Linked DNA regions of Prochlorococcus marinus str. MIT 9313. The protein of the gene in region 1 interacts with the protein of each later gene in a pairwise test. Links are inferred from orthologs where the notes say so. Each region holds a gene or a part of one and is shown in the gene's direction. Other genes may lie near its edges.

Region 1 (15,678 bases):
TGTTTTGTTCCCTTAGCTTTTGCGCAAGGATCAGTTGCGCGGCTGCCTGAAATTCCTGCAGGGTGATTGGTTGATCTGGGCGACGAAGATCAATCAGGTGATGCTGCACACGCCGCTGCTGTTCTTTGGTTGGCTTGGCGGTGCCAACGTCCATGCCGATGTAGAGCTGGCGGGAATCCACATTGAGCACGCTCAGCTTCAGCTGTTCTGCCAGCTGTAAGGCCAGGCATGTTTTGCCGCTTGCTGTGGGCCCTAGCAGCGCAATCAGAAGCGGCTTAGAGGCGGGCATGAGCAGCTGTGATGGGTGTCATGTCAGCAACGTTTAGGTCCGTCCCTTTTGAGCAATGACGCTTCAGTGACCGTTGTAAGCGCCAGTGGTGAGCCAGTGGTAAAATGAGCTTGCCAGGTCGAGGTTTCTCGCCGATGAGGCCTCTTAGAACAACCCTTCCTGGCTGCGGATTTATTGAATGAGCGAAGACTCCAAAGTCCAGGCTGCCTATGGCGCCGAACAAATTCAGGTGCTGGAAGGGCTAGAGCCCGTTAGGAAGCGTCCGGGGATGTACATCGGCTCCACTGGGCCAAGGGGGTTGCATCATCTTGTCTTTGAGGTTGTCGATAACTCTGTTGATGAGGCCTTGGCCGGGCACTGTGATGAGATTCTCGTGGTGCTTGGACCAGATGGTTCCGCATCAATATCTGACAACGGCCGTGGCATTCCCACCGACGTTCATTCCCGGACAGGCAAGAGTGCCTTGGAAACGGTGCTCACCGTGCTTCATGCTGGCGGCAAGTTCGGCAGTGGCGGTTACAAGGTCTCTGGCGGCTTGCACGGAGTTGGGGTATCTGTCGTCAATGCCCTGAGTGAATGGGTGGAAGTGACGGTGCGACGTCAAGGACAGGTGCACCGTCAGCGCTTTGAACGTGGGACCGCGATCGGTAGTCTTCGTTCCGAAGCCCAGCCTGCTTCAGAGAAGGGGCGCACTGGCACGAGCGTTTGTTTTAAGCCGGACGAAGAGATATTTACTGTTGGCATTGTTTTCGATTACGCCACCCTGTCTACTCGTTTGCGTGAACTGGCTTATCTCAATGGTGGGGTGCGGATTGTTTTCCGCGATGAGCGTCAGCCTGTTTTAGATGCTGAAGGGGCTCCTCATGAGGAGGTCTATTTTTATGAGGGCGGTATCAAAGAATATGTCACCTATATGAACGCGGAAAAGGACGCTCTTCATCCCGAAATTATTTATGTGAATTCCGAAAAGGATAATGTGCAGGTTGAAGCAGCACTGCAATGGTGTGTTGATGCTTATTCAGACAGCATTCTCGGATTTGCCAATAATATTCGCACTGTAGATGGGGGTACTCATATTGAGGGGTTGAAGACAGTTCTTACCCGTACTCTCAATACGTTTGCCCGTAAGCGTGGCAAACGCAAGGAAGCCGATTCTAATCTGGCTGGAGAAAATATTCGTGAAGGACTTACGGCTGTTCTTTCTGTAAAGGTCCCAGATCCAGAATTCGAAGGGCAGACAAAAACCAAGTTGGGTAATACCGAAGTCCGCGGCATTGTCGACAGCTTGGTTGGTGAAGCATTGAGTCAGTACTTGGAATTTAATCCTGCGGTGATTGATCTTATTCTTGAGAAGGCCATCCAGGCATTCAATGCAGCTGAAGCTGCACGTCGTGCTCGAGAATTAGTGCGCCGCAAAAGCGTACTTGAGAGTTCTACGTTGCCAGGAAAACTGGCTGATTGCAGTTCTAGGGACCCCTCGGAATCAGAGATTTACATCGTGGAGGGAGACTCTGCTGGTGGCTCTGCAAAGCAGGGCCGAGATCGTCGCTTTCAAGCAATTCTTCCCTTGCGCGGTAAGATCCTAAATATTGAGAAAACAGATGATGCTAAAATATATAAAAATACGGAGATCCAGGCGCTGATAACTGCGCTTGGATTAGGTATCAAGGGAGAAGAATTTGATTCAAAAAATCTTAGATATCACCGTGTGGTGATCATGACTGATGCTGATGTTGATGGTGCTCATATTCGTACGCTGATACTTACATTTTTCTACCGCTACCAGAAAGAATTAGTTGAAGGTGGTTATATCTATATTGCATGCCCTCCTCTTTATAAGGTTGAGCGAGGTAAGAACCATACCTATTGCTACAACGAGGTTGATTTACAGACGACACTCTCAGGCTTCCCCGAGAAGGCCAACTACACCATTCAGCGCTTTAAGGGTCTCGGCGAAATGATGCCAAAGCAGTTGTGGGAGACCACCATGGACCCTTCTGCCCGGATGATGAAGCGGGTGGAGGTTCAGGATGCATTAGAGGCTGATCGTATCTTCACAATTTTGATGGGTGACAAGGTTGCTCCCCGCCGGGAGTTCATTGAAACGCACAGCGCTGAGCTCGATATGGCAGCTTTAGATATCTGATGGGTGTTGTGCTCCGTTGGGGGTGGGTCTTAGGGGTGGCCTTGCTAGCTCCTGCAGCCTTGCCGGCTGGTGGGGGTGAGCGTCGGCAGCCAGAAATTCGTCGTTCTGATAGCTCAGGACCTTTGTTTGCTGGGACAAGCTGTGAATTGCGAGTTAGCCCTTTGGCTGTGGCTCCCAGCTTGCGAAGATTGGCTGTTGGCACCCCCTTGAATGTGCTCCGTCGCTGGCATGGTGAAGATGGTAAGGACTGGCTGCAAGTACAGATCGCCTCGGGTAGCGGGGAGTGCTTGGCCGGGGTTGTGAGGCGTGGCTGGCTCAATGTCTGATCTGGCGTTGCCAGCATGGCAGGCTTCACTGGTAGCCATAGGCGCTGTGCCAGGAGCTTGGTTGCGCCTCAGAGTGGTGAACCACCTTGAGCCGATGGTGCCGAGGAAGCACTGGGGCACTTTTGCGGTGAACATGGTTGCTGCTTTCGCTCTTGGCTTGGTCTTGGCCTTGCAGGCCAAATGTGCACCAGAAAGTGGAGCATCGCCTTTGATCTTGTTGATTGGTGTGGGCTTCTTCGGCTCTCTCAGCACCTTTTCGACTTTTGCGGTAGAGGTGCTCAATACCTTGCGAGAGCATCGCTGGAGTGAGGCCCTAGTGCTTGCTGTGGGCTCGATCTTGGGAGGTCTCTTGGCTGTAGCTGCAGGGGTTGGGCTGGCTAATGGCTAATCCGACGCAACCCTTGCCCAATCAATGGAATGAGATGTGGCTGGTGGCTTTTGGGGCTGTGCCTGGGGCTTTAGTTCGCTGGCAGGTTCAGAACGACTTGCTGGTGAATGTGATTGGAGCTGCCATTTTGGGGTTGGTGGTTGGTTTGCCGTTCCGTCCAAGCCGTCAGTTGTTGCTGGGGGTGGGTTTCTGTGGTTCTCTCACCACTTTCAGCAGCTGGATGGTGGAATGCAGCACCCTGATCTCTCAGGGGGCTTGGTTGTCAGCGCTGGGATTGATTGGTTTAACCATGGGCTTAGGTCTTGGTGTTGCAGCCCTTGGTTTTTTGATTGGTTGGCAGTTCAGGCCATCAGGGCTTGGTCGATAGCTGCCTTGAGCTCAGTGCTTTCAGGTTCCACGCCGCTCTTGAAACGTTTGAGCACGGTGCCGTCCTTACCCACAAGAAACTTTTCGAAGTTCCAGGCCACATCTCCTGCTGGTTCAGTTTGATTGAGGGTGGTGTAGGGCTCGGTGGTTTTGCCCATGGCGTGCACCTTGTCAAACAATTCGAAGCTGGCGCCGTAGGTGGTGGAACAGAAGCTCTTGATCTCCTCGAGGGTGCCGGGCTCCTGGGCGCCAAAGTCGTTGCAAGGAAAGCCCAGCACCTTTAGTCCCTGAGGGCCGTATGTGTTTTGCAGCGCCTGCAGGCCTTTGTATTGCTTGGTAAATCCACATCGGCTGGCCACATTCACGATTAACAGCACCGTGCCGCTGTATTCGCTGAGGGACTTCTCAGCACCCTCTGGAGTGCGAACCACAATCTGGCTGATGTTGATGGCCATGGACATTTGGTTTTGTCTTCAAGACCCTAGCGAGGACCATTCGCCATACAGTGTGCTCGCCTTGACGGTTGGCCGATGAACGAGGCAACGGGGGCAACCAGTCCGGAGGCGGCCGTCGTCAGCGGCTCTGACCTGGTGGACTTGGTGGCCCAGCAGCTGCAAGCGCTGTTGTCAGCAGGCAATTATGACGCCGTGAAGATGCTGCTTCATCCGGTGCAACCGGTTGACATCGCTGAAGCCATTGGCATTTTGCCTCGCACCCTGCAGGCTCTGGCCTTCCGCTTGCTCAGCAAGGACGAGGCCATTGAGGTTTACGAATACCTAGAGCCTGCTGTTCAGCAGAGTCTGCTGGAACGCCTTCGCTCTGGTGAGGTGCTCGAGTTGGTGGAGGAGATGTCCCCCGATGACCGGGTGCGATTGTTTGATGAGCTGCCTGCCAAGGTGGTGCGACGATTGCTGGCAGAACTGAGTCCAGCAGAGCGACGGGTCACTGCTCAGTTGCTTGGTTACGAGCCTGAAACCGCTGGTCGTTTGATGACGACCGAGTTTATTGACCTCAAGGAATTTCACAGTGCAGCTCAGGCTCTCACGATTGTGAGGCGTCGAGCTCCTGACACGGAGACGATTTATAGCCTCTATGTGACTGATGGCGAGCGCCACCTGACCGGGATCCTTTCATTGCGAGATCTCGTGACTGCTGAGCCGGAGGCACGCATCGGGGATGTGATGACCCGCGATGTGGTGAATGTGCGCACCGACACAGATCAAGAGGAGGTGGCCCGAGCGATTCAGAGATACGATTTTTTGGCTGTCCCAGTTGTGGATCGAGAACAGCGATTGGTAGGGATCGTCACCGTCGATGACGTGATTGACGTGATTGAACAGGAGGCTACACGCGATCTTTATGCCGCTGGAGCTGTGCAGGCGGGGGATGAAGACGACTATTTCCAGAGCAATTTGTTGGTTGTTGCGCGTCGTCGAGTGGTTTGGCTGGCTGTATTGGTGGTAGCGAATGGCTTTACTAGTCAAGTGATTGCCATGAACGACGATGTGCTGAAGCATGTTGTGCTGTTGGCGGCGTTCATCCCGTTGTTGATCGGTACGGGCGGCAACGTTGGCGCTCAGAGTTCCACTGTGGTGATTCGAGGTCTTAGTACTCAGCGCATCCAGGCTCTTGGTCGCATGAAGGCGGTGTTGCGTGAGGCCATGGCGGGCGGGATTTTGGGTTTGTTGATGTTGCTTGTGGTTGTTCCCTTTGCTTGGTGGCGGGGTGAAAGTCTTCTTGTGGGTGCAGCAGTAGGGATCAGCCTGATGGCGATCACTACTCTGGCTGCTACGGCTGGAGCTGCTTTGCCTTTGTTGTTCGATCGAATGGGTTTGGATCCCGCCCTGATGTCGGCTCCCTTTATTACGACAGCAACTGATGTGGCTGGGGTCTTTATCTATTTGCGGACAGCGGCTTGGCTGCTTCAGCAAACAAATGGCATAGCGTTCTAGGTAGTTCTACCTATGCATTCTGCTGAGGTGGGTTTCCCGTAGTGTCTTTTGGGCCACTTGGAGGGTAAGCTTTACAAAACGCAATAGAGTTGTCGTGGCCGACTCCGCAGCCTCCAAATCCCTTGTTAAACCAGCGGTTGTGCCTGCTCGTCAGTTGCCCGCAGATGTCGACCTGGTGCGTTCGTACCTGCGCGATATCGGTCGAGTGCCGCTGCTGAGCCATGAGCAGGAGATCACGCTGGGTCGTCAGGTGCAGGAGTTGATGTCTTTAGAGCAGCTTGAGTCTGAACTGGAAGGTCAAACAGGTGAGCCAGCGAGTCGTAAAGAGCTAGCGAAGGCAGCTGGCTTGAGTGAGTTGCAGCTCAAGAAGAAGTTGCAGAGCGGACGACGTGCGAAGGAGCGGATGGTGTCTGCGAACCTGCGCTTAGTGGTGAGTGTTGCCAAGAAGTACACCAAACGGAATATGGAGCTACTTGATTTGATCCAAGAGGGAACGATCGGCTTGGTGAGGGGAGTAGAGAAGTTCGACCCAACCCGTGGCTACAAGTTTTCGACCTATGCGTATTGGTGGATTCGTCAGGGGATCACGCGTGCGATTGCGGAGAAGAGCCGGACGATCCGTCTGCCGATCCATATCACGGAGATGCTGAACAAGCTCAAGAAAGGCCAGCGAGAATTAAGTCAGGAGATGGGGCGCACGCCAACAGTGAGCGAACTTGCAGAGTTTGTGGAGTTGCCCGAGGAGGAGGTGAAGGATCTGATGTGCCGTGCCCGTCAGCCGATGAGTTTGGAGATGAAGGTGGGAGATGGGGATGAAACGGAGTTGCTTGAGTTGCTTGCCGGGGAAGAGGAGTTACCGAGTGAGAAGGTGGAAGTGGATTGCATGAAAGGCGATTTACGTACCTTGCTAGAAAAGTTGCCCGAGCTGCAGGGTCGTGTGCTGCGGATGCGTTATGGAATCGACGGAGGGGAGCCGATGAACCTCACCGGGATTGGCCGCATCCTCGACATCAGTCGTGATCGTGTTCGCAATCTGGAGCGCCATGGACTCAATGGTCTGCGCCAGTTGAGTGAAACGGTTGAGGCCTATGCGGCTTGCTGAATGATGCTGAGCAGTAGCGGATTGACCTCTTCAGGAGCTTCGTCGTGTGGGCAATGCCCTGCACCATCGACTACTGATATGGAGCGGATACAAGGCAGCAACGCAGCCCAGCGACGGGCTTCCTGTAACGGTTCCCATGGATCGGCTGCCCCCCAGATCAGATCCACTGGCATGTTGAGATCAGCCATCAGTTCTGGCGCCAGGTAGTCGTCGAAGATGTTGATGAAACCGTGGAAGGCTTCTGCAGCACCTGGTCTATCGGCTGGTTTTTGCAGCATGCTCACCAAGGATCGATCGAGATTGTTTCCGCTGGGGTAGGCCTGCTTCAGTACCCGCTTGATCATCATCGGGTTTGCTGCGTTGCGGAAGAGGCTGTTGCTTAGCCAGCGCTGCTGAACCAGACTTTTCAGCCAGGGACGAGTCCAGCGCATCAGGCTGGGCTGTTCGTCTAATCGCTTGTCGTCCAAGGTGCGTTGGGCGCAGTTGATCAGAACGACGCCTTCGCAAGCCTCTTCGAGGAGCTGGGCGGCACGTAACGCAATCACTCCGCCGATTGAATTGCCCACAATGCGCACAGGTATCTGCACCACTTCGCGGCAGAAGGCGGCGACCTGGGCTCCCCAGCCATCAAAGTCGTAGCAGAAATCACCTTGATGGGGGGCTTCACCCCGCAGTCGTGCCCTTGGTTGGCTGCTGCTACCAAAGCCGAGGAGATCGATGGCGTAGCAGGGGCTTATTTGGGCCAACACCGATTGGTTATGGCGCCAATGCTCCTTGCAGGCTCCAAAGCCGTGGATGAGCAGCGTTGCTGAATTGGCATGATCTGCAGTGCCTGATCTGCTCCAAGCCACCTGCCAATCCTGCCAAGTCCAAATGTGATTTTCGGCGTTTGTCAAATCTGTGGTTCGCTGCTGAACCAGCGCTCCTCTAGATGCTTCACCACAACATAAAAGGGCGGTACCACTCCTAGAGACAGCACTGTGGCCACCACCAGGCCTCCAAAAATCACAGTGCCCAGTGATTGTTGGCTATGGGCACCAGCTCCATTGGCCACCACTAGAGGGAGGAAGCCGGCTAAGGCTGCAATAGCAGTCATCAGGATTGGCCGTAAGCGGGATTCGGCCGAGGCAATCACAGCATCACTAGGGGTCATGCCGCTTTTCAGATTTTGTTCGGCGACTTCCACAATCAGGATGCCGTTCTTCGCCGCCAGGCCGATGAGGGTCACCAGGCCAACCTGGGCATAGATGTTGAGGTCGATCGAGCGGATCGCTAGAAACGCCAGCGCTCCAAGCATCGCTAATGGCACTGTCATCAGAATGATGACTGGTGTGACATAGCTCTCGTATTGGGCAGATAGCACCAGATAGACGATGAGCAGTCCGAGTCCGAAGACCATGATGCTTGCGCTGCCTGCAGATAACTGCAGTGCAGCCAAGCCGGTGAAGGCGTAGCCGATGTTGGAGAAGTCTTGTTTTTGGAAGAGGTTTTGAATGGCCTGTAAGGCTTGGCCTGAACTTTTGCCGATGGCCTCCGCACCTTGAATGAGCACTGTGCGGTAGAGGTTGTAATGGCTGATGACTGGGGGCGCACTGCTCAGGTCTGCGGAGGCGAACTGTGAGACTTGTACAAGCTCGCCATCACGACTGCGCACGTAATAACTCAGGATGTCGTTAATGTCGTTGCGTTGTTCGGCTGATGATTGCACATAGATGTTGCGGACTTGACCGTTTTCGTATGTGAGGCCTGAATAGTTGCTGCCAGCCAGGGTGGCGATTGTGTTCATTGCCTCCTGATAGTCAACGTTTAAGGCTCCCATCACAGCTCGGTCGACTTGGAGTCCGAAGGCCGGAGCGCTAGGAATGAACTGGGTGTAAAGGCTGGAGAATTCGCTGCTCGCTTTACCGGCTTTGATCAGATCATTGGCAAGCCCATCCAGTTGGTTGAAGTTGTAGGCACCGTTGCTGAGATCATTGAACTGGAAGTAAAAACCTCCCTGGGATGAGAAGCCCGGTACAGCAGGAGGTTGGGCAGAAACCGCCATGGCACTACTTAGCTTCTCTAACTTGGCGTTAAGCCGATCGACGATGGCTGCTGCACTGTTGCTGTTGCCTTTGCGTTCATTGAGAGGCTTAAGGCCAAAAAAGAATGCACCCTGATCGGGGCTGGAGCCATTGAAACCGAAGCCACTGACAATTGCCGCTGCATCGATGTTCTTTTCGGTTTTGAGCAGCTCGGCAATTTGCTGTCCTGTTTGTTGGGTTTGGCTGAGTGAGGCGCCATTTTGAAGCTGGTAAAAACCCAATCCATAACCTTGGTCTTCTTCCGGGATGAAGGCAGAGGGAATGGCAGTGAAGGCGAAGGCAGTCAGCAGGATGCCACCAGCGAGACTGGCCAGGATTAAGCGGCGTTTGCTGATTAACGATTTGATCAGTTGGGCATAACGCTTTTGCAAATCATCGAAAAAGCTATTGAAACGACGAAAAATGAAAGGGAGGTTGCTGCTAGCTATGCCACCCAACATCACACCAAGTACGTAGGTCCAGCTGCCGAAAGCAGTTGCTGTGAAGCGACCAAAGGCCAATCCCACTAACACTCCTGAGAGGACCCAGCCCCAACCTTTGGGCTCTCGAGGCTTGTCGCTACCTAGAATCAATCCTGACAACATTGGTGAGAAAGTTAGGGCGTTAAATGCTGAGATCGCAATTGAGAAGGCAATGGTTAGGGCGAATTGCTTGTAGATGATGCCAATGCCACCTGGGTAGAAGGCCACTGGTACGAAGACGGCCATCAGTGCCAAGGCCGTGGCCACTAAGGCGCCAAATAGTTCTCCCATGCAGGCCAGTGCTGCCTGGCGAGGACGCATCCCTGATTCGATGTTTTTTGATACAGCTTCGATCACCACAATTGCATCATCCACAACCAATCCGGTAGCGAGAACTAGGCCAAGCAGGGTGAGTTGATTAATAGAGAAATCGAAGACTTTAAGGAAGGCAAAGGTGCCAATTAGAGAGATTGGGATAGCCAAGCTCGGAATGATTGTTGCTCGCCAGTTCTGCAGGAAAAGAAAGAGAATGAGCAGCACAAGGACAATTGCAAGCCCAAGGGCATCAACGACTCCTTCAACAGAGGATTCAATAAATTGACCAATGTTGTAGATCTGCGATACCTTGACCCCTGGTGGAGCTGAGGCGGCGAACTGATCGATTACTTTCACGACGTCATTGGAAACGTCTAATGCGTTGCTATCAGGTGTCTGGTAGACAGCCAGTGTCATGGCTGGGTGCCCATTCACGTCGATTGCATCGGCTGTAAAAGTATTGGAGCCATAAATCACTTCGCCAATATCTTTTAGCAGCAAAAGGTTGCCACTTGTAGTCCGACTAACGATGAGGTTGTTGAAGTCTTCGATGGAGACAAGGTTGCCATTATTTTCAACCAGAATTGGGTATGTATAGGCTTGGTCCCCTGTCGCAGGAGGGCCACCTACTAGGCCTCCAATCGCTACGCTGTTCTGGCTTTTTATAGCATTGATGATGTCTTCGGCAGTTAGTTTGTTGGCTGCCAGTTTGTCGGGATTGATAAATAGCCAATAGGCCGGGTTGGCTCCGCCCAGCACGGCAACATTGGCAACCCCTGGGACTCTGCTAAGGGGGTAATAGAGCTGCTCGTAGATAAGGCCATTGAGGTAATTAGCGTCAAATTGCCCCTGCGTTGACCCAACTTGATATGCCAGCAGGATGGATGGATTGCTTTGTTCAACGGAAACACCCGTCGCCTGAACTTGCTCTGGAAGCTGGGGCATGGCCAGGGAAACGCGGTTTTGCACATTGACTTGGTCGATATTGATATCAGTTGACTCATCGAAGTAGACATTGATTGTGCTTTGCCCCTCCATGTCACTGGTGGACGAGATGTAGTTAACGCCAGGAACACCGTTGATCTGTTGCTCTAACGGATTGGTGACAGCTTGTTCGGTGACTAGTGAATTTCCGCCGCCATAGTTTGCTGTGACTTGGATCAGTGGACTGGCGATATTTGGGAGGTTTGCGATTGGTAAGGAAGGGATTGCGATAATGCCTACCAGCACGATGAGGATGCTGCAGACTGTCGTCAGAACTGGTCTTTTGATGAAATTGTCGGAGAACGCCATGCTTTATTCAGTTGCTTCTTTTCTTGGTGGCTTGTGTTGGCGCAATCTTCACGGCCATGCCGTTACGCAGTAGTGCTGTGTTGCTTGAAACAACTTGCTCGCCTTTTTGCAGGCCTGATTTCAATGGGTAGAGGTTGTTTTGCAGTTGGCCCAGGGTGACAGCTTTTTGCAACACAATCGGTGTGTTAGTAGGTAATGATTCGAGCTTCTTTTTGGTTGCTTCGGGTAATGAGCTTGATGCTTTGATTTTTGGGAGTGCTTTGCTTAGTGGGACAACAACGTAGACAAATGGTTGTTGGGCCTCCATAAATACCGCTTGAACAGGAACAGCAAGGCTTGTAAATTTCCCCGTCACGATCTGACTTTTGACAAATTGTCCAGTTTTTAACTTACCAGTGAGGTTGGGAAAGGCTGCTTTCACCATGAGTGTGTTTGGAGACTTATTTGTTCCATTCAGCTCGTAATACGGCGAGATAAAGACAACGGAGCCCTGCCCTGTTAAAGGTGGTGTGGTTTGGGATGCAACCATCACTGTTTGCCCCAGTTGCACCTGGTTGGCTTGCGTTGCAGGGATTTGCATCATTGTCCACAGCATCGAATCGTCAACGATGCCTGTAATGGTTTGCCCTTTCTTCACGTAGTCGCCAAGTTTCACTTTGTCCAGATCACCGATTAGGCCATTGATTGGTGCGCGTACGAATTTGTAGCCGAGGGTGGCTGCATCGGCTTTTGCCTGATCTCGCGACTGGATTGCCTGCACTGCATATTTGTCGCGAGTCTTGGCTGATGTTGCACCCTGCTGGTAGAGGAATTCATAACGCTCAGCATTGAGTTGGTCTTTCTTTGCTTCGGATTGGGCGGAGTCCAGGGCAGCACTTTGTTGCTCGTTGTCGAGCACCAGGATGGTTTGACCAGCTTTAACGCGTTGCCCATCCTTGGCGAGGATTTTGACCACTGTGCCGTCGGTCTGTGGTTTTAAGGCCACGTTTTTGGTCGACTCCAGCATGCTGACGGCACTGACCATTGGCTCAAAATTGGTTGAGGTGATTCGGGTTGCCTCAACCGTCATGAATTTGTGAGTAGCCTTATGGTTATGGCTGCAGCTCGTCACCATCAAGACGGCCCCTAGCAGGGCAAAGGTGGTGGAGCTAGATGCCATCAGAACTTTCTTTTTTGCGGACGATAACCTTCCTTGCATCTAGATGCTCTGGCGAAGGTTCACCCGTGATGAACGTTAGGTGCGCCTACTCTCTGACCCATGAGTTTCTTTAGGGTTGTTTGACCTTTGTGGGCTGCATTTATGGGGGTGGATTTGTTCAGGGCCTGGAGCGCTGCTACAGGGTTGCTGTTGGTGCTTTTCCTGATGCTCCATTTGGGTGGAGTTGTGATGGCGCCTTTTGCACCTGCGAGCTTTGAGATTTATGCAGCGGCCTTGCATCAGTCTGCTTGGTTGCCGTTTGCAGAATTTGCCTTTTTAGCTGCAGCTTTCATTCACTTGGCCCTGAGCTTGGCCAAGCTGATTGTTAATCGACGAACTGGTAATCGTGCTGCTCTTGTTAGCCGCCGAGGTGATCGTCTTGCTGTTTTAGCAGCACGTAGTCAGGCGATTGGTGGTTTGATCCTGCTTGGCTTTCTTGTGGTGCATCTCTTGCAGCTGCGCTGGCCTAGGCCAGCCGCCGGCGAGGAGCTGATAGCGCTGCGGGCTTTGTTGGCTCAGCCTGCAAACGTGGCTCTCTATTTATTGGCCGCTGTGGCCGTCAGCTTGCATGTGTTCCACGGTGGTGAGGCGGCTCATCGCAGTTTGGGATTGCTTGATCCAGTTAATGGTTTTCGCATTCGGCGCGTCTTTCGCATGCTGGCGTTGCTTTTGGGCGGCGGCTTCAGCGTGGTGGCGTTGCTGGTCTCTGCCTCAGCGTTGCAGATGGGTCAGTGATGAATGGTTTGCCTGATCCTCGCCTCCCATCAGGCACGATCGCCGATGCATGGAACCGCACGCAAGGATCGCTGCCATTAATCAGCCCATCGCGCAAACGGGAACTTCATTTGTTGGTGGTCGGCACGGGGTTGGCTGGGGCTTCGGCGGCGGCAACCCTGGCCGAGCAGGGTTATCAAGTGCGTGTGATCAGCTTTCACGACAGTCCTCGACGGGCACACTCAGTGGCCGCCCAAGGAGGTATTAATGCCGCTCGCCCTCTTCCTGTGGATGCAGACAGCGTTAGCCGCCTCTTTGCCGATACCTTGCGTGGCGGTGACTTCCGTGCGCGTGAGGCAGGTTGCCAGCGTTTGGCTGAGATCAGTAGCGCGATCATCGACCAGTGCGTTGCTCAGGGGGTTCCCTTTGCCCGTGAGTACGAGGGAACACTTTCGACCAGAAGAATGGGAGGGGCTTCGGTCAGTCGCACCTTTTACGCTCGCGGACAGACTGGCCAGCAATTGCTCTACGGCGCTTATCAGGCGTTGATGCGTCAGGTGGCTCTTGGTCATGTGGAGTTGTTCTGTCGACGCGATGTTTTGGAGCTCATCAAGGTGGATGGTGTGGCCCGAGGGGTGGTCTGCCGTGACCTGCTCAGTGGTGAATTGGAGGTGCATACCGCTCAGGCTGTGTTGCTAGCGAGTGGTGGCTATAGCAACGTCTACTTTCTTTCGACAAATGCACTCAAATCCAATGCAAGTGCCATTTGGCGGGCTCATCGTCAAGGAGCTTTATTCGCGAACCCTTGCTTCACCCAGATCCACCCAACCTGCATTCCAAGTGGTGATCCCTATCAGAGCAAGCGAACCCTGATGAGCGAGAGCTTGCGTAATGACGGCCGTGTTTGGCTGCCATCAGATTCTGCAGATCAGCGTTCAGCTGTTGATATTCCTGAGTCCCAGCGGGATTACTTCCTTGAGCGTCAGTACCCGGCCTACGGCAACATGGTGCCCAGAGATGTTGCTTCACGCCGTGCCAGGGAGCTCTGCAAGGCTGGGCATGGTGTGGGCCCTGGTGGCCAAGCCTTTTATCTCGACCTGAGTGATGCGATCTCGAGTCAGGGGCGAGAGGTAATTGTGGAGCGATACGGCAACCTTTTGGAGATGTATGAGCGAATCACGGGTGAGGATCCGTTGATGACACCAATGCGCATCTCTCCAGCGCCCCATTACACGATGGGTGGTCTCTGGGTTGATTACTACCTGATGAGTTCGATTCCTGGATTGTTTGTGCTGGGTGAGGCCAACTTCTCTGAGCATGGTGCTAATCGTCTCGGCGCTAGTGCTCTGATGCAAGGTTTGGCTGATGGCTACTTCATTGTGCCGGCTACCGTCACGGCTTGGGTAGCAGGCCATAGCACCAAGCCTGTTGCTGATGATCATGGGGCTTGCCGAGAAGCCCTGGCGCGAGCCAGTGGGCGGATTGAGCTTTTGCTCAAGGGGGCGGGCACACGATCGGCTGATTCTTTTCATCGTGAGCTTGGAGCTGTGATGATTGATCGCTGCGGTATCAGCCGTGATGCCGAAGGGCTGCATGCTGGGTTGGCAGATGTGGCATTGCTGGAGCAACGTTTTCATGCTGAGGTAAGCATCCCTGGAGAGGTTCAGGGACCTAATCCTGAACTCGAGAAGGGGTTGAGGGTTGCTGATTTCTTTGGAATGGCCAAGTTGATGTTGCGCGATGCCTTGGCGAGAGAGGAGTCTTGTGGAGCCCACTTCCGTGAAGAGCATCAGACAGAAGAAGGCGAAGCTCGGCGTGATGATGAGAACTTTGCCCACATTGCTGCTTGGGAAGATCGCGAGATGGCCGAGCCGATTCGCCATGCTGAGCCGCTCAACTTCAAGAGTTTGAAGCCCAGTGAACGTAGTTATCGATGAGCCGTAAACTGTCGCTCAAGCTGCGTATTTGGCGTCAGGCGTCAAGCAACAGTTCCGGTGCTTTCCATGTCTACTGGCTTGAGCAGATTTCTGCCGACATGTCGCTATTGGAGGCTCTTGATCGTCTCAATGAACAGCTGATTGCTCAAGCCAAGCGCCCGGTGTCTTTTGATCACGACTGTCGTGAGGGTATTTGTGGTAGCTGTGGCTTTCTTGTTAATGGTCAGGCCCATGGGCCTCAGACCGGCACCACTTTGTGTCAGCTCTATCTGCGGCAGTTTGCTGATGGCGACACATTGACGCTGGAGCCATGGCGGGCAAGAGCTTTTCCTTTCATTCAAGATTTAGTGGTGGATCGTGCGGCTTTTGATCGGTTGATTGCAGCTGGTGGCTATTGCTCGGTGAATACGGGCCAGGCTCCGGATGGCAATGACTTGCTGATAGGGAAGGATCAAGCTGCCTCTTCCTTTGAGACGGCTACTTGCATCGGTTGTGGGGCATGTGTCGCTAGTTGTCGTAATGCCTCAGCCAGTTTGTTTGTGGCGGCCAAATTGGCCCATCTGGCTCAGTTGCCTCAGGGGCAACCTGAGCGCAACCGCCGGGCGAAGAGGTTGCAAGAGCGGATGAGCGAGGAGGGTTTTGGTAGTTGCAGCAGCAACTTGGAATGTGAGGCGGTGTGTCCGAAGCAAATTTCAGCTGACTGGATCAGCTGGATGCATCGCGAGGCCCGTTGATATCCCGTGGTCATCTATTGATTGCAGCCATTAAGCCATCAGTTTGATTTTGTACAGCACTTCCTCTAGGGCATCGGCAGCCATCACGCCGGCGAACCGTTGTGGATGGCTTTCATTGACGCAGTTGCTGAGCGGTGTGAGCAGGGTGGATGGTTTGGGGTGACAGAACTGAACAACACTGAGTCGCTCAAGATTGGCTTGACTTGGTGCTAAGACGCGGTGCCAGCCTGTTGGGATGAGCCCATTGCTGATCCGTTCAAGCATCAAGCCACTGTTGACGATCACTTGGCCTTCAGGTGCGATGGCATCAACCCAAGAGCCATCGATGTAGACCTGCAGACCTGGGGCCGTGGCTCGCGGTAAGGCTGTAATC
Region 2 (15,995 bases), 1.1 Mb from region 1 along the record:
GAGGTCATCTGAAGCGTCTGAGGGTTTGGGAGTTGGTGTTGGGCTTGAGGGGATGGTGCTTGGCTTGGAGATAGCAGGGCTGTCTTGAACTGGAGCAGGTTGTTGTTGAGCTGGTGTCTTAGGGACAGCAGGGTTGGCTTGTGAGGGAGCAGCTTGGGCTGCACTCACTTTGAGGTCATCTGAAGCGTCTGAGGGTTTGGGAGTTGGTGTTGGGCTTGAGGGGATGGTGCTTGGCTTGGAGATAGCAGGGCTGTCTTGAACTGGAGCAGGTTGTTGTTGAGCTGGTGTCTTAGGGACAGCAGGGTTGGCTTGTGAGGGAGCAGCTTGGGCTGCACTCACTTTGAGGTCGTTTGCAGCAGCTGAGGACTCAGCGGGTTCAGATGAGGACTCGGTGCCTTCCGTTGCTTCGGAGGCTCCTTCTGCTTTGGATTCCTCAGCCGAGCTCATGGTCCAAATATCACACTCTAAATAGTTTAAGAGGCCTCTTTAATACTGAGCCTTTAGCTGTATTAAGCCCTAACAGTGCAGAGGCTGGTTTTTGTTGATGCTGGTGGCTCAATTCATCAGCTTCCGAGATAACCTGATTATTGGCAACCAGCTCTTTTATGGCGGATCCATTGGGACCCAGTGACGGCGGTCCCGGCGAGTCCGACGATCGGATAATCCAGACGGACCTGCGCATTGAAATGTCGCGCTCCTATCTGGAGTACGCGATGAGTGTGATCGTTGGGCGTGCGTTGCCCGACGCTCGCGATGGTCTTAAGCCTGTGCATAGGCGCATCCTTTATGCGATGTATGAGTTGGGCCTGACCAGCGATCGGCCTTACCGAAAGTGTGCCCGAGTTGTTGGTGAGGTTCTGGGTAAATACCATCCCCATGGGGATACGGCCGTCTACGACGCGCTGGTTCGCATGGCTCAGGATTTTTCCATGCAAATGCCGTTGATTGATGGTCACGGCAATTTTGGTTCGGTCGATAACGATCCACCTGCGGCCATGCGATACACCGAATCGCGTCTTCAGTCGCTTACGACAGACAGTCTGCTTGAGGATATCGAGGCAGAGACAGTTGACTACGCGGACAACTTTGATGGCTCCCAACAGGAGCCAATGGTATTGCCAGCACGTATTCCTCAGTTGCTGCTGAATGGCTCCTCAGGGATCGCCGTTGGCATGGCTACCAATATTCCACCGCACAATCTCAGTGAATTAATCGATGGTCTGCAGGCTCTGATCAGTAATCCCGAGCTAAGTGATTCTGAGTTGATGACGCTTATCCCTGGGCCGGACTTTCCAACTGGTGGTCAGATTCTTGGTCGTAGTGGTATTCGTGAAACCTATCTCACCGGTCGTGGTTCGGTAACGATGCGCGGCGTGGCAAATATTGAGACGATTGAACATCCCGGTCGAGCAGACCGGGATGCAGTGATCATTACTGAATTGCCCTATCAGACCAATAAAGCGGCGCTGATTGAGCGGATTGCAGAGATGGTTAATGATAAGAAGCTGGAGGGTATTTCTGATATTCGCGACGAAAGCGATCGCGATGGCATGCGTATTGTCGTGGAGCTGCGACGTGATGCCTACCCTCAGGTAGTGCTCAATAATCTTTTCAAGCTCACTCCTCTTCAGAGCAACTTTAGTGCCCATATGTTGGCGCTAGTCAATGGCGAGCCGGTGCTGCTCACCCTGCGCAAGATGCTGCAGGTATTCCTCGATTTTCGCGTTGATACTGTTGAACGTCGGACCCGCTATTTCCTTCGTAAAGCTGAGGAACGCGACCACATCTTGTTGGGTCTTTTGCTTGCTCTCGATCAGCTTGATCCAATCATCGCGTTGATTCGTGCTGCCTCTGATACGGCTACAGCTCGTCAACAGTTGCAGGAGCATCATGGTCTCACGGAGATTCAGGCGGATGCCATCCTGCAGATGCAGTTGCGGCGTTTGACCGCTTTAGAGGCTGACAAGATTCGTTTGGAACACGAGGATCTTGTCACCAAGATCGCCAATTACAAGGACATCCTTGGCCGACGTGAGCGTGTTTTCGGTCTAATTGAGGACGAATTGACCAAGCTGCGCGAGAAGCATTGCTTGCCTCGGCGCACCGAGATCCTCGATTTAGGAGGGGGGCTCGAAGACATCGACTTGATTGCCAACGAGCGATCTGTGGTGTTGCTCACTGAGACCGGTTATCTCAAGCGCATGCCGGTAAGCGAGTTTGAGGCCACTAGTCGTGGGACACGAGGCAAGGCAGGCACTCGCAGTCAAGGTGAGGAGGCGGTGAAGCTGTTTATCAGCTGCAATGACCATGACACGTTGCTGTTGTTCAGTGACCGCGGTGTCTCCTATGCCCTTCCTGCTTATCGTGTGCCTCAGTGCAGCCGCACAGCGAAGGGAACACCTGTCGTACAGCTCTTGCCCATTCCCCGTGAAGAGGCAATTACCTCCCTTCTGTCAGTTATATCCTTCGATGACGACACCCACTTGTTGATGTTGACGAAGGGTGGCTTTATCAAGCGCACCTCTCTATCAGCTTTCAGCAAGATTCGTTCCAATGGTTTGATTGCCATTGGTCTGGAGGAGGGTGATGCTCTTACTTGGGTGAGGTTGGCTGTTCCTGGTGACAGTGTTTTGATTGCTTCTAGGGCTGGAATGACCATTCATTTCCGACTCTGTGATGAGGAGTTACGACCCTTAGGACGAACTGCTCGTGGCGTGCGTGCCATGAATTTACGCGGCGGCGATTCCTTGGTGAGCATGGATGTATTGCCTGTCGAGCTTGCCGATCAGGTCGCCAAGAGTCTTGAGGATGATCAGGATGAAAGCGGCGAGACCGTTGTCGTTAGTGATGGACCATGGGTGCTTGTTGCTTCCGCTAGTGGACTGGGTAAGCGGGTACCGGTCAATCAGTTCCGTTTGCAGAAACGTGCAGGTATGGGTCTGCGTGCCATCAAGTTCAGGCGCGAAGGAGACGAGTTGGTGGGTTTAAGGGTGCTTGGCTACGGAGAAGAGCTTTTGTTGGTAAGCGAGCGTGGAGTGATTGTGCGTACCAGTGCCGATAAAATTCCTCAGCAGTCAAGGGCTGCTACTGGTGTTCGGCTTCAGCGCTTGGATGCAGGTGATCGCCTCTCTGAGGTGGTGCTTGTGCCGCCTGATTCTGAGGATCAGGACCAGCCAGATGATCGATCTGATCCCAGTGAAGTGGCTGGGGTTGACGACGCTCCTTCCAGCTGACATTGACCAGTCGTACGGATGTTTTAGTGATGGGAGCTGGTCCGGCGGCTCTCTGTATCGTTGCTGAGTTAGTCGAGCAAGGCTTGGCAGTGACTGCCCTCGCCTCGCATACACCTGAGCAGCCATGGCCCAATACTTATGGAATCTGGGCTGAGGAGCTTGAGTCTCTTGGGATGGCTTCTTTACTGGGCCAGCGTTGGACCAACACAGTTAGCTATTTCGGTGATGGTGATAACGAGGAGGGTCTTGCTCCAATTCAACATCATTTCGACTACGGCCTTTTCGATCCAGCCGCATTACAAGATTCATTGCTGAGTCGTTGTGGTGAATTGAGTTGGAATGTTGAAACCGCTGTGAGCATTAAGGTGTTGGGGAGAGATACGGAAGTTCTCTGTCACTCTGGCAACGCTTATCGAGCACGGGTTGTCATTGATGCCAGTGGTCATCGCAGTCGATTTATCCGTCGCCCTGATCATGGGCCCGTAGCGGAGCAGGCGGCCTATGGCGTCGTGGGACGCTTCAGTTCATCACCAGTGGAGTCTGGTCAGTTCGTATTAATGGATTTTCGTCCCGACCATCTCAGTGATGAACAACGAGAGAAACCCCCCAGCTTTCTCTATGCCATGGATTTTGGTGAGGGAATCTTTTTTGTTGAGGAGACTTCGCTTGCCTGCGCGCCTCCATTGTCATGGAGTGAATTAAGGGAAAGGCTGCATGCACGCTTGTCTCACCGCGGGGTGGAGATTAAAGAAGTGATCCATGAGGAATATTGCCTGTTCCCGATGAACTTGCCTTTGCCTGATCGTCGTCAACCTTTGCTCGCGTTTGGTGGTGCAGCAAGCATGGTCCATCCTGCTTCGGGCTACATGGTTGGAGCTCTTTTACGTCGAGCTCCGGCATTGGCAAAGCATTTGGCAATGGCTTTGGCTGTGGAGCCTCCTCTGGATTCTTCCGCTCTTGCTAGGGAAGGGTGGCAGGTGCTTTGGTCGCCGGAGCTTGTGCAGCGTCATCGCCTTTATCAGTTTGGTTTGCGGCGACTGATGAGCTTTGACGAAGCTCGCTTGCGCAGCTTCTTTGCCACTTTCTTTCGGTTGCCACGTGAGGATTGGGCAGGTTTTCTGGCCAACACGCTGCCACTACCTCGTCTTCTGATGGTGATGCTGCGGTTGTTCTTGCTTTCCTCCTGGGAGATTCGGTTAGGGATGCTTTTTGGGGCCTCTTCGACCTAGTCACGAATGCGAGCCCAGTCCGTCGCTTGAATGAATGGGAAGAGGCCATCTTCCGATTCGAGTGTGATCAGCCAGTCTTCGGGCAGATGTTGCTTGTCATTGATGGCCTGCATTAATTGCCAGAAGCGGTTGAGGTGGCGATGGATGCGTTCCTTCGCAAGCTCCGTGGTTGTGCCTGCTCGCAGAATGAAACTCCAGTCAGAGGACTGGGCCAGGAGAAGTTCTCGAGCAGCCTGTTGCAGCAGCCGTAGGTCCGATTCTCGAGCAACTCCTAGGCTGCATCTCTCCACCATTGCTTTTCCGGCTCGGCTCCACTCAGGAACCACCCATGCATTGCTGTCATTGAGCCAATAGTCGTGGTAGCCACCTTGCCCCCAGCTTGAGGGACATGGTTCACAAAGTTGGAGTTGGGGGTTTGATGTGAGGACGTCTCGCAGCCTGGTGAAATACACTTGCTCCTTGCTGGCCTGGCGGAAGATTTCGGCAAGGAAAGTTGGCCCCTCAAACCACCAGTGTCCAAAGAGCTCTGCGTCGAAGGGAGCCACTAACAATGGCTCGATGGCCATGGTGTTAGCTAATTGATCGAGTTGGATACGGCGACCCTTTAGGTAGAGCTGAGCGTGTTCTTTGGTACGTGCGCAAGCTATGGCGGGCTCATAAACTGCTTTGGCATCAAGGGGTGACGTTTGGTCTGTCACTCGATGCATTTTCAGCCCTAAGGGTCTGGGTTCCTTTAGCCCGATCTCATGGAGTTGTTCGATTGGTAGGTCCCAACCAAGATCCCTATGAAATTCACGGTAAAAAGGGTCGCCTGGATATCCTTGCTCTGCTGACCAGACAGGAAGCGTGGCATCACTGTCTCTGCCGAAGAAGGCCACGCCATTTCGGCTGCAGATTGGGGCATATACGCCATAACGTGGACGAGGAGTGGCATGCAGGAGGCCATGTCCGTCGAGCACGGTGTAGCGCAGTCCAGCATCGAGTATCCAACGGTCCAGCCCTTCGTAGTAGGCACATTCAGGCAGCCAGATTCCCAGGGGCTGCTCTCCTACTAGGCGGAGGTGCTCGCGCACGGCAGTGCGCAACTGACCACGCACTGCCTCAGGGTGTTCCCTCAGTAATGGCATGTAGCCATGGGTGGCTCCGCAGGTGAGCAGGTCGACAACCTTTGACCTTTGAAGTTGGGCAAAGCGACCAATGAGATCGCCTTCGCATGCCAACCACTGATGCAGATGTCGTTGGATGATCTCAGCGAGGTGGTCCGCTGCAGGTTGTAGGTCTGAGGAGGTTTGGGCTAGGAGGTCCAGACGAACAGCGAGCCAGGCGGGGAATCGGTGTTTTAGATCGTCGTCACTGAGTAGGGAGAGCAGGGTCGGAGAAAGGCTGATCGTGAGCCTGGGGTGTTGGTTGGGTGCTGCGGCAGCTTCTTCCAGAACCTGGAGAAGAGGTAAATAGCACTCAATCAGGGCTTGAAAAAACCAGTCTTCTTCCAATGAATCGGGCTCTGCCGATCGCACATATGGGAGATGGGCATGGAGAACCAGGGCCAGAGCACCTTTGCCCACGTTCTGATTTCAGTGGAGTTGAATTTAGAACGACTTTGTTGATAAAGCCGACCTTGGTTTGCTGAGTTGTCGCTTCGCAGTAGGCAGTCCCCCCTTAGACTTGTTTAACTCATAGTCATTTCGACTAACTCCCTGAAGGGTGCTGTCATGGCCAAGGATCCAGGCCGCGTTTTGATTTTTGACACCACCCTCAGGGATGGAGAGCAGTCCCCTGGGGCAAGTCTCAATCTTGAGGAAAAGCTGGCTATTGCCCAGCAACTCGCTCGTTTGGGTGTGGATGTGATAGAAGCTGGCTTTCCTTTTGCCAGCCAGGGCGATTTTGCTGCCGTGCAACGTATTGCCCAGCAGGTTGGTGGGGATGAAGGGCCAATCATTTGTGGCTTGGCTAGGGCTTCGCGTGCTGATATCAAGGCTTGTGCTGATGCCGTTGCCCCAGCACCTCGACGACGAATTCACACATTCATTGCCACGAGTGATATTCACTTGGAGCACAAGCTGCGTAAATCTCGGGCGGAGGTTCTGGCGATTGTTCCAGAGATGGTTGCCTACGCCCGCTCACTTGTTGATGATGTTGAGTTCTCTTGTGAGGACGCCGCTAGAAGCGATCCTGAGTTTCTTTATGAGGTGATCGAGGCTGCGATTGCTGCGGGGGCGGGCACCATCAATATCCCCGACACAGTTGGTTTTACAACTCCCTCTGAGTTCGGGGCGTTGATTGCTGGTATCGATTGCCATGTTCCAAACATGAATGAGGCGGTTATTTCTGTTCATGGTCACAACGACCTCGGACTGGCTGTAGCCAATTTTTTAGAAGCTGTGAAGAGTGGAGCCCGGCAGTTTGAATGCACAATCAACGGCATTGGAGAGCGAGCAGGGAATGCTGCGCTTGAGGAGTTGGTGATGGCTTTGTATGTGAGGCGGCGTTATTTCAATCCCTTCTTTGGGCGTGAACCTGATAGCCCTACTCCTCTAACAGCCGTTCGCACGGAGGAAATCACCAAGACCTCTCGATTGGTCTCAAATCTCACCGGCATGGTGGTGCAGCCCAATAAGGCGATTGTAGGCAGCAATGCTTTCGCCCATGAGTCTGGTATTCATCAAGATGGTGTGCTTAAAAATCGTCTGACTTATGAAATTGTTGATGCCCGTACGGTTGGGCTGAGCGACAATCGGATCTCGCTTGGCAAGCTAAGTGGCCGCAGTGCCGTCCGAGCTCGCCTTGAGGAGCTCGGTTACGACTTGACTCGGGAGGATCTTGACGAGGCCTTTGCACGATTTAAGGATCTGGCCGATCGCAAGCGCGATATAACCGATCGAGATCTTGAGGCCATTGTCAGCGAACAGGTTCAGCAGTCTGAAGCTCGTTTTCAGTTACGACTGGTGCAAGTCAGTTGCGGTAGCAGTCTTAGGCCTACGGCTACTGTCATTCTTGCGCAAGAGGATGGACAGGAGCAGACTGCCGCTGCAGTGGGCACCGGTCCAGTAGATGCTGTCTGTCGTGCATTGAATGCTCTAGCTGGCGAACCTAATGAGCTGATCGAGTTCTCGGTGAAGTCGGTAACGGAAGGGATTGATGCGATGGGTGAAGTCACGATTCGGCTACGTCGGGATGGGCAGCTTTTCTCAGGTCATTCCGCTGACACTGATGTGGTTGTTGCTGCAGCTCAAGCATTTGTGAATGCGCTTAATCGGCTGGTGGCAGGTTGCGGTCGCCAGTCTCTTCATCCCCAACATGATGCTGTGCTAGCTGATCTACGGTCAGGCATCTGAACAATGGGGCGTTTTCCCTATGTGGAGATGAGGCGTAAGAGCTTGGCTTTGCCACTGCTGAAAGGTCTTCAGTTAGGGGTCCTTATCGTGTTGGCGCTTGTCATTCTCCTTCCATTGCTTTGGCTGGTAAGCACGTCTTTGAAAGGGCCCGCTGAAGAGATTTTTACTAATCCTCCAGCCTTACTACCTGCTGAACCGAGCCTGATGGCGTATTGGCGACTATTCGCCGACAATCCGCTAGGGATTTATTTGCTCAACAGCACAGTAGTGAGCTGTTTGGCGGTGGTGGCCAATTTGCTTTTCTGCTCCCTGGCGGCCTATCCACTCGCTCGGATGCGCTTTGCCGGAAGAGGTCTGGTCTTGGCCCTTGTGGTGGCAACCATCCTCATTCCTTTTCAGGTGGTGATGATCCCTTTGTATCTTTTGATGGTGCAGTTGGGATTGCGTAACTCTCTGATGGCCTTGGTGATTCCACAGGCCGCAACAGCCTTTGGGCTCTATCTCTTGCGACAGAGTTTTTTGACGGTGCCCGTGGAACTTGAAGAGGCTGCGCGAATCGATGGTTGTAGTCGATTGGGTGAATGGTGGAACGTGATGATTCCGGCTGCTCGTGCTGATCTAATCACCCTGGCCATGTTTGTGTTTATCGGCACTTGGAGCGATTTCCTTTGGCCTTTGGTGATCTTGGATGACCCCAGCCTTTACACCCTTCCACTTGGCCTACAGCAGCTCGCCAGCAGCTTCTCTCTTGACTGGAGAATTGTGGCAGCTGGGTCGGTGGTGTCGATTTTGCCGGTGCTGGCACTCTTCATCCTTTTGCAGCGTTTTATTCTCCCTAGTGCAAGTGGTGATGCGGTGAAGGGATAGGTTTTTGATCGCCAAGAATCAATCCCAGGCTCTTGTCAAGACTGTCAGGGTTCTATGAAGCTCAAGGTTGTGGTGACAGCCCTGGAGCTGATGGTGTGGCTGGAGGTTCAGGTTGCATTCGCCATGGGTCAGATTGACTATGGATGGACTCTTTTTGCGGCTTGGTGATCTGTCGTTGTTGTTCGATGAGTGCGTTAAGCCTTTCCCCTTGATTATTGAGCCGGATCTGAAGGCTGTGTAGTTGCTCGCCCAGCAAACGGCTGCTGCTTGTTTGTGGCTTTTGTTCAAGCTCACTCAGCCGTTCCATAACCTGGTTAAGAGTGTTGGTCTGCTTGGCAACCGCTTGCCAAATCACGATAAAAAGCACTGTCAACATGCTCATCCCTCCGGCACCAATCAGCCGCCAGCCTTTCCAGTTCTTCATGCCGTCGTTAAGGAGACTTTATGGGTGTAGCGGTTCTGTGTTGAATTTGCATCTATGCAGCTACAAATTCAGGCATGCTTGAACGCATCATCTGCAAATTTGCTGCTGGCTGATGTAGACCTATCACTCTCGCATTGGGGTCGTGTCGATTAAGGACCTAGACCGTCTGTTGGCTTTAAGGAAGGAGGATCCATTGCTTGATAAGCAACTTGAGGACTCTATCGAGGTTGAGCAGTTCCTGGAGTTAGCCCAGGACCGTGGGCTTGATGTGACGGAAGCTGATCTTTTTGCTGCTCAACAACGCGATGAGGGTTCTCTTCCTGCTGAGGAATTGCAACGCCGCATGGCTGAAGAGTCTCGTCGTTTGCGTCACTTCATCCAAGGCTGAAAAGATTGATGAGGATGGCGTCTAAGCAAGACGACTCCATAGGATTTTGTGTGCTGGCGGCCCAAAGTTAATGTGGCGCCATAAATTCGACTTTGGCCTTTTCGATTGACTGACTATTAATTCAGCATGACTCTGAATCATTGATGATTGAATACATACTTTTAGAGATAAATACATTAGTTATGTTTTGGCAATAACAGGATTTACCTCGTAAATTTCTTGTGGTAAGTCCTAAAACTCGACCTGCGATTGTTGCTGCAAGAAACAATCGCTCAAAGGTCGCAGGTTAAAGTATGAACAGCTTGTAGTTGCTTGATCTTCACTGGCTTTCTGGATGTATAGAAGTGTATTTTTCATTGAAAAAGAGTTTGTGTGGCAGTCTTGTTGATCAAGTTCTGGCAGGTTCAGTCGAGAGATGGGTTTTTGGCAGGGAAGAACACTGCTAGAGAGATCGTTTTCTGGTTTTGCAAGTTTTTCCATAGTCATGAGGTTATGGGTGTGTTGAGCAAAGGAAGAAATATGGCGTCCCAATGACTGCTTTACAGGTTGGTTGCTCTTGATGGAACTCCCCGCCCTGTGCTGGATTCTCCATATGACTCATAGGAAGCAGCTCTTGCCGCTGCAAAGAATTGGTGTGATGGACAGGGGTTTAACTGCTCAATCAGTCAAAGGGCTATTGGTGTTGAAGTGATGACGCGCAGTGGGTCTTGCCGAACTGTGGGCTATCCCAGAAATTGAGGCTAACCCATTGTGCCAACTTGATACTCGAGTGGCTAAATATATAGTTAGGGCCTTGGCGATTATGTACAAATACGCGTTCAAATAGAAGAGGCGTTACTCCTATTGCTGCTGTGGGTGTCGTGGACCTGGTTAATTGTTGATTGCCTGATCTTGAGTCCGGTTGTTAGTCCAGCGGCTATTCATTGGCAGGGTTGACTAGACGCTATTTGATGAGCCAGCTTTACAACATTTTGATGAGTGAAATGCTCATCCTTAAGGGATTAGAGGTGTAGAGGCGTCACGACGCCTGATCCCAGATTCCTCTCGAAGCGCTTGGCGGCGTTGTGCGAAAGGAAGGTCGTCAAACATTGCCGAATCGAAGGTTTCCTCTGGCATGTTGGTGTTGCTAAGGATGTCATCCTGCTTGGCATAGTCCAAGGCAGCCCAGCTTGGTTGCATTGGTAGCAGAATCAAAAGAGCTGCTGTCAGTGCGGTGAAAGCCCTAATAATCAGGCTGGGCTGATTGCGCAGCTGCGCGAGATGACTTTGTGGTTGGTTCTTTTGTGACACCTTGGCCACAGTGCTGAAATGTCTTTTTAACAAATGGCCAGCCTTTCTGGTTGGAAAACTATAGAGGCTATTGGGCGCTCGGGTTGGCAGTGCATTGACTTGTAAAAGTGAGCGAGTGCTAAGAGGCCCTGTTTTAATTTTAATAGATTTTCTATCTCAGGGAAGAAGAATGCATGAAAAGCTTGGCAATGGCCCAGTGATAAAATTTTCTGTACTGATGCTTTTGAAAGCAGGGTTTGAAGCTTGATTCGAGCAAAAGTTGGCTTTATTTTTAAATAGTCAAGAATACTTGTCTTGGTGTTTTAGTGATTCTTTGTAGCTTTTTCTCAAAGAGGCTTGTCGACATGTACTGCAAGGATAGGATGAAAAGAAGGGTTTAAATTGGCGATAGGCTCTTTTGGCTTCAAGATTTAGTCTGCGGAGATTTGAATTTCATTTGACTTGTATCGGCAAGGCTTTGTTCTTTGATTTCCGCAGAAGTTTTAGGCTGATCGTATTTAGGGATTTGCAGGGTTTTTCTTGAAGAGATTCCTGGAGGGATTGGCCTAGGAAATGATTTAATCGTTGGGATTCTTTTGAGCCTGATTGGCAAGGCTTTCCGATCAGGCCTTGAAAGCCTAACTCGTGACTCGTCTTGGTTGAATATGGGGACCTTCCAGCCCCTTCCTCTGGCTGATGAGGGCCCTGCTCAGCGCATTTGGTCAACCTCATGCTGAATCGCTCATTGCGTTGAGGATCCCTGGGGGGCTTTTGCTCTGAGGAGCTTGAATGAAAACCGTAGAAGTTCGGTGCATTGAAGCAACCAACGCGGCCGATCTGTATCCAATAAGAACAGAGGATTGCCCGATTGGCTGTGGTGTTATTGCGATGGTTGGGATGTTTGCTGGTTTCCGTGTCTGGTTTGGCTTGGCTTGATGTTTGCAATGCCAGTAGTTGGGAGCAGATTGGTCGTTATCAAAACCTTTTGCAGCAGGCTGGTACGAATACTCTGGTAGCGGGTGACTGTCCATCAGGATTGATGGGTGCTTTTCATGTTGGCAGGAATGCAGTGCTGCTTTGTGCCAACAACCTTGAGGATGATCCGACAGAGGTTTGGACAGTGCTTGCCCATGAGTCGGCCCATGTGATGCAAGCTTGCAAGGACGGTCCCTTGTTGGCAGATCATCAGCTAGGCAAAGCACTTTTAACTGTGCAACGGAGCTCTCCGGAGGTGGTTAGGGAGCTTCGCCTCTATCACCAGAGTCAACAACGTGAGGAGGTTGAGGCACGCCTTGTGCAGGCCCTTCCTTTTGAGGAAGTGAAAAGTCTTTTTTTGCAGTACTGTGCCCATCGCTTAGAGCCTTAGCTCATTGAGAGTGGTCCGCCGCGCCATAGATGGTCATGGCAGATGATTTGACCACGTCTCTAACAGGGCCAACGATTGATAGCGAAAGTCTGCTCACTTACCTGGGCGAAGATTGTCGCCGTTATGTGGTGTTGGAGTTTGATGGCGATGATCTTGGCCTGCAACGTTCTGCCCAAGTAACGAAAGCTCTTTGCTAACTAAGCCAGCTGATCCAGGAGATTGAAAGCTTTTGCTTGGGCTCTATTGAGTGGGTCATGGCCTCTCCTCTAGGCTGTAAATAAGCAATAGTTCTGCTGTTGTCTACTCTTGAGACTGAGCTTGAGAGTGCAGGAGAAGTCTCTAGCGATGAGGCCGCAAACAATGGCGCCGCCGCCGAAAAGTCTTCTCAAGGTGGCGTTCTTGTCGATCCGCGAGCTCAGTCCAATTCCTGAATCAACCTGATTTCTTTTAGAAGCGTCTAGTAGGCCTGCTTACGTTGGCACTAGTCAGGGTTTTTGTGATGAGTGCTGTGGTTCGTGGTTATTGGTTGATGGCCTGGATCGGCTTGCTAGCCAATGTGGCGGCCCTCCCCATTATTGGAGTGGTTGCATTTACTAATCAGGCTTTGCAAACAACCAATATCAGCCTCGCCTTTAGCCTCGCCTGGCCGGCTGCCATCGTTGGCATCGTGGCATCTGCTGGCCTTTTGGCTGAGCGGCGATGGGGCGTCATCGTTGCCATTGTTGCTTTATCGATGGCCTTAGCAGGGTCGTTGCCTTACGGAATTGTCCGCCTGGTTTTGGATAAGGCATTGGTGGTGCCTGACTCTCAGGCTCTTGGTGGCTTGTCCCTGCTGATGTTCGTTGTGAATCTGCTGGCGCTGCTTTATTGGTGTCGTCCGATTCATCGTCAAGGAGGTCGACTTTGATCTCAGTCGTTGATGATTTTCTGATCAGTTTTCATTGCCTGTTCATTGAGCTCGCGTGGGCTTAATGAATGAGGATTTTATTTCAGGATTCCTGGCTAATAGCTGTGGAGAAGCCACCAGGCTTATTGAGTCAGCCTGGTCTTGGTGTTGATCAGCAGGATTCTCTGATTGGTCGCATGCAGTTTATTGACCCTGAGCTGCGATTGGTGCATCGCCTTGATCGAGATACTTCAGGGTTGTTGTTGTTGGCGCGAGGGGCGGAGAGCTTGCGGCGTTGCAGCATGCTTTTTTCAGCGCGTCGAGTGCGCAAGCTTTATTTGGCAGTGGTGGTTGGCCGGATGAATCGCAATGCTGGAACGATCAGCTTCCCGATAGCCCGGCTACAGAAGAATCCGCCTCTATATGGCAAGAACCCGCAAGGGAAAGAAAGCCGATCCCAATGGAGGGTTAGAAGCTGCCACGCAAACGGCTCAACGTTATGGCTTTGGCCCTTGACAGGTCGATCCCATCAATTGCGTGCACACTTAGCAAGTGTTGGACATCCGATTTTGGGTGATCCGATTTATGGCAAAGAAGTTTTCTTTGAAAGGATGTATCTACATGCGACAGCCTTGAGCTTTCGACATCCTTTTACAGGCCTGAGGCTTCGCCTACGAAGTAGGGCTCCATTCCTTCCTGCTCAGGAAAATTAAGTAAGAGAAAAGTACAGCTTCAAAAATGTAGATAGGTCTTTCCTCGTTGTTGCTGAAATAGATGAATGTCCAGCAAGTTAAACAGTGCCTTTAATCGGGGAAAGCCTTTTGTGCAGGTATCGGGTAAGGGATACGGCGATGGCGCATGCGTCGCCAGACGCGTACGAAAGCTCGCACAACGAGTTCTACTTCGGCTCGGCTGAGGCTGCTTTTATTCAGTTGACCATCCCGTTGCCGCTCCTCAATAATCCTCTTCACAGTGGAGTGTGCCTTGCTATCAGAGGTGTTCGGTGGTAGGGATCGAAGGCATGCTTCACAGCCGTCGGCCAGCATTAAGATTCCGGTCTCTCGGGAACGAGGTATCGGTCCGCGGTAGCGGAAGTTCTTTTCGGGAACGGAGGGGTCCAGTTCTCTTGCACGATGAAGGAAATACCCCATCTTCAAGGTGCCTTGATGCTCAGGGATGAAGTCCGCTACTCGGCGCGGTAGGCGGTAGCGACGGGCAAGTTTTAATCCCTCATCCACATGGGCTTGAAGGACCTCTGCGCTGGCGATGGGATTGTTCAGTTGATCGTGAGGGTTTTTTTCTCCTTCGACCTGATTCTCGATAAACCACTGAGGAGCGTGGAGCTTGCCAACATCGTGGTACAAGGCACCGGTTCGGATCAGGTCGACATCGGCACCGATTGCTCTGGCCCCTTCCTCTGCAAGTCCGCAGATCATTAATGTGTGCTCGAAAGTCCCTGGAGCTTCTGAGGAGAGGCGGCGCAGAAGGGGACGCTCTTGATCGGCTAGTTCCATCAAGCGGGCTCTGGTGAGCAGGCCAAAAGAGGTCTCCAAAATTGGGATCAGTAGGATCGCTAGCATCAGCAAGATCCCCATTAGCAGTGCTTCTGAGAGAAGTTCGTTGCCATTGGGTGCAAATCGACCCCAGGCCCCGCTGCCGCCGGCACTAAGGAGCAGCCACTCAGCCAGTAGGGCTCCTAAGGGCAACAAAAATGCCATTTGCAGCAGCTGTGCTCTGCTCCGAAGACGACGGCTATAGATAGCTGCCACTGCAGCGATTGCACAGGCAATGATCATTCGGCCTTCTCCAAGGCCGTTGACTGGCATAGGCCATAGCAGGCTCTCTACCGCCATCCAAGCCAAGCCACAGGTTGTACCAAGACCTTGGGCGAGCAGGAGTGTCGGCGGAACGATTACTGCTAGGGGGCTCACAGTAGGAACGAACCAGAGTTTGCTGGCCTGAGTGACCAATAGCAATCCCACTGCCAGTAGCCCATGACGTGCTTCTAGGCAGGGACGTTCCCGTCGCATGATCAGCAGCATCACGCCACAGCCGGCAAGGGCTGTACTGAATCGGCTGAGCAAAGGACCCCATTCTGGGCCTCGACTGACAAGACCGAAGTGATTTAAAACGGCATAGGCCCTTGGGCTGATGGGTTCTCCTTTGCTCGTGATCAGATCGCCGCGGCGGACTTCAATGATTGGAATGTCTTGTTTGGTGATCAGCTCTTCAATGAGGCGTTGGCTGAGGGCTGGATCTGTGCGCAGATTGCTACTGCCTTGATAGGTGCTGGCGAGCAGCTTGCTGCTAAGACTTCTGGCAGGGCCGTTCTGCTCCCCTAGGTCGGCTAATTGAATTGCGGCCGCCTCTTGTAGCTGCTCAAGGGCGAGATTGTTCAGTCCTTGACTGAGCATGCGTTCTGAGGCACGGCGGATGGCCATATCCCAGCGTTTTCGTTCTTGTTGGGAGCGCGCTTGGAGCCAGATTTGTTCTTCGGCGTTGAGATTGACAGGCCCTATCCGTCCTGCATCACTGTTGCGAGCAACACGTTCCAGCTCAGCGAGATTGCGCTCTAGCCGTTTTTTGAGTCGGGTTGTTTCTTGTTGATCGATCACTTGCACAAAGGTGCTCTGTACGAGCTGAGATCGCCTTTGCTCTTGAGCTTCACTGTCAACGACGCGAGCATCCCTGGGAGCTCGCGCCTCAAATGGAGCTGGAAGTCCTGGGTTCAAATTCGGTTGAAACAACCAGGGCCAGCTAGAGATAATTGCTACAGCAAAGCAACTCATCAGTAGAGCAGCCTTGTGGGGCATCGACCAGCGGAGCAGCGGACGCTGCGGCGACTCGCTGCGTAACCAGCTCTGCCAGAGCCTGTTTAAGGTTGGAAGACGGACCACAGAAGCTGGCACTTGTCCTAAACGCTAGCTCTCTTCTGCGTGCATGCTTGGGGAAGCATCGGATCGGTGAATGGCCCTTAGGCTTGATGGCAAACAACTGG

Evidence for each region.
Region 2: the proteins of gyrB (region 1) and gyrA interact in binary tests that used the Escherichia coli proteins (3 or more experiments, as listed by UniProt). The link is inferred for Prochlorococcus marinus str. MIT 9313 from one-to-one orthologs.

What each region holds. Positions count from the first base shown.
Region 1 is NC_005071.1:138,061-153,738, forward strand. What follows is about bases 79-2,951. They hold gyrB (DNA topoisomerase (ATP-hydrolyzing) subunit B), read left to right. Parts: upstream 79-467; coding sequence 468-2,435; downstream 2,436-2,951. Other genes in these bases: miaA (tRNA (adenosine(37)-N6)-dimethylallyltransferase MiaA), read right to left, coding at 79-289; AKG35_RS00610 (hypothetical protein), read left to right, coding at 2,435-2,761; AKG35_RS00615 (fluoride efflux transporter FluC), read left to right, coding at 2,763-2,951. Also shown: more of miaA, read right to left, coding at 1-78; more of AKG35_RS00615, read left to right, coding at 2,952-3,149; AKG35_RS00620 (fluoride efflux transporter FluC), read left to right, coding at 3,142-3,516; AKG35_RS00625 (glutathione peroxidase), read right to left, coding at 3,491-3,970; mgtE (magnesium transporter), read left to right, coding at 4,046-5,467; AKG35_RS00635 (RpoD/SigA family RNA polymerase sigma factor), read left to right, coding at 5,562-6,569; AKG35_RS00640 (alpha/beta fold hydrolase), read right to left, coding at 6,554-7,465; AKG35_RS00645 (efflux RND transporter permease subunit), read right to left, coding at 7,462-10,722; AKG35_RS00650 (efflux RND transporter periplasmic adaptor subunit), read right to left, coding at 10,730-11,881; AKG35_RS00655 (succinate dehydrogenase cytochrome b subunit), read left to right, coding at 12,023-12,655; AKG35_RS00660 (fumarate reductase/succinate dehydrogenase flavoprotein subunit), read left to right, coding at 12,655-14,571; AKG35_RS00665 (succinate dehydrogenase/fumarate reductase iron-sulfur subunit), read left to right, coding at 14,568-15,305; AKG35_RS00670 (isopenicillin N synthase family dioxygenase), read right to left, coding at 15,336-15,678. UniProt on the Escherichia coli protein: DNA gyrase negatively supercoils closed circular double-stranded DNA in an ATP-dependent manner to maintain chromosomes in an underwound state.
Region 2 is NC_005071.1:1,202,984-1,218,978, reverse strand. The notes cover bases 244-3,433. They hold gyrA (DNA gyrase subunit A), read left to right. Parts: upstream 244-605; coding sequence 606-3,233; downstream 3,234-3,433. Other genes in these bases: crtL (lycopene beta cyclase), read left to right, coding at 3,236-3,433; AKG35_RS06040 (CAAD domain-containing protein), read right to left, coding at 244-447. In the rest of the region: more of AKG35_RS06040, read right to left, coding at 1-243; more of crtL, read left to right, coding at 3,434-4,462; AKG35_RS06025 (glycoside hydrolase family 57 protein), read right to left, coding at 4,459-6,027; AKG35_RS06020 (2-isopropylmalate synthase), read left to right, coding at 6,175-7,797; AKG35_RS06015 (carbohydrate ABC transporter permease), read left to right, coding at 7,825-8,664; AKG35_RS06010 (hypothetical protein), read right to left, coding at 8,726-9,088; AKG35_RS06005 (Nif11-like leader peptide family natural product precursor), read left to right, coding at 9,231-9,476; AKG35_RS05995 (hypothetical protein), read right to left, coding at 10,470-10,775; AKG35_RS05985 (hypothetical protein), read left to right, coding at 11,614-12,111; AKG35_RS12920 (hypothetical protein), read left to right, coding at 12,147-12,308; AKG35_RS13645 (hypothetical protein), read left to right, coding at 12,408-12,542; AKG35_RS05975 (hypothetical protein), read left to right, coding at 12,611-13,018; AKG35_RS05970 (RluA family pseudouridine synthase), read left to right, coding at 13,087-13,710; AKG35_RS05965 (HDIG domain-containing metalloprotein), read right to left, coding at 13,801-15,894; bifunctional methylenetetrahydrofolate dehydrogenase/methenyltetrahydrofolate cyclohydrolase FolD, read left to right, coding at 15,965-15,995. UniProt on the Escherichia coli protein: A type II topoisomerase that negatively supercoils closed circular double-stranded (ds) DNA in an ATP-dependent manner to maintain chromosomes in an underwound state.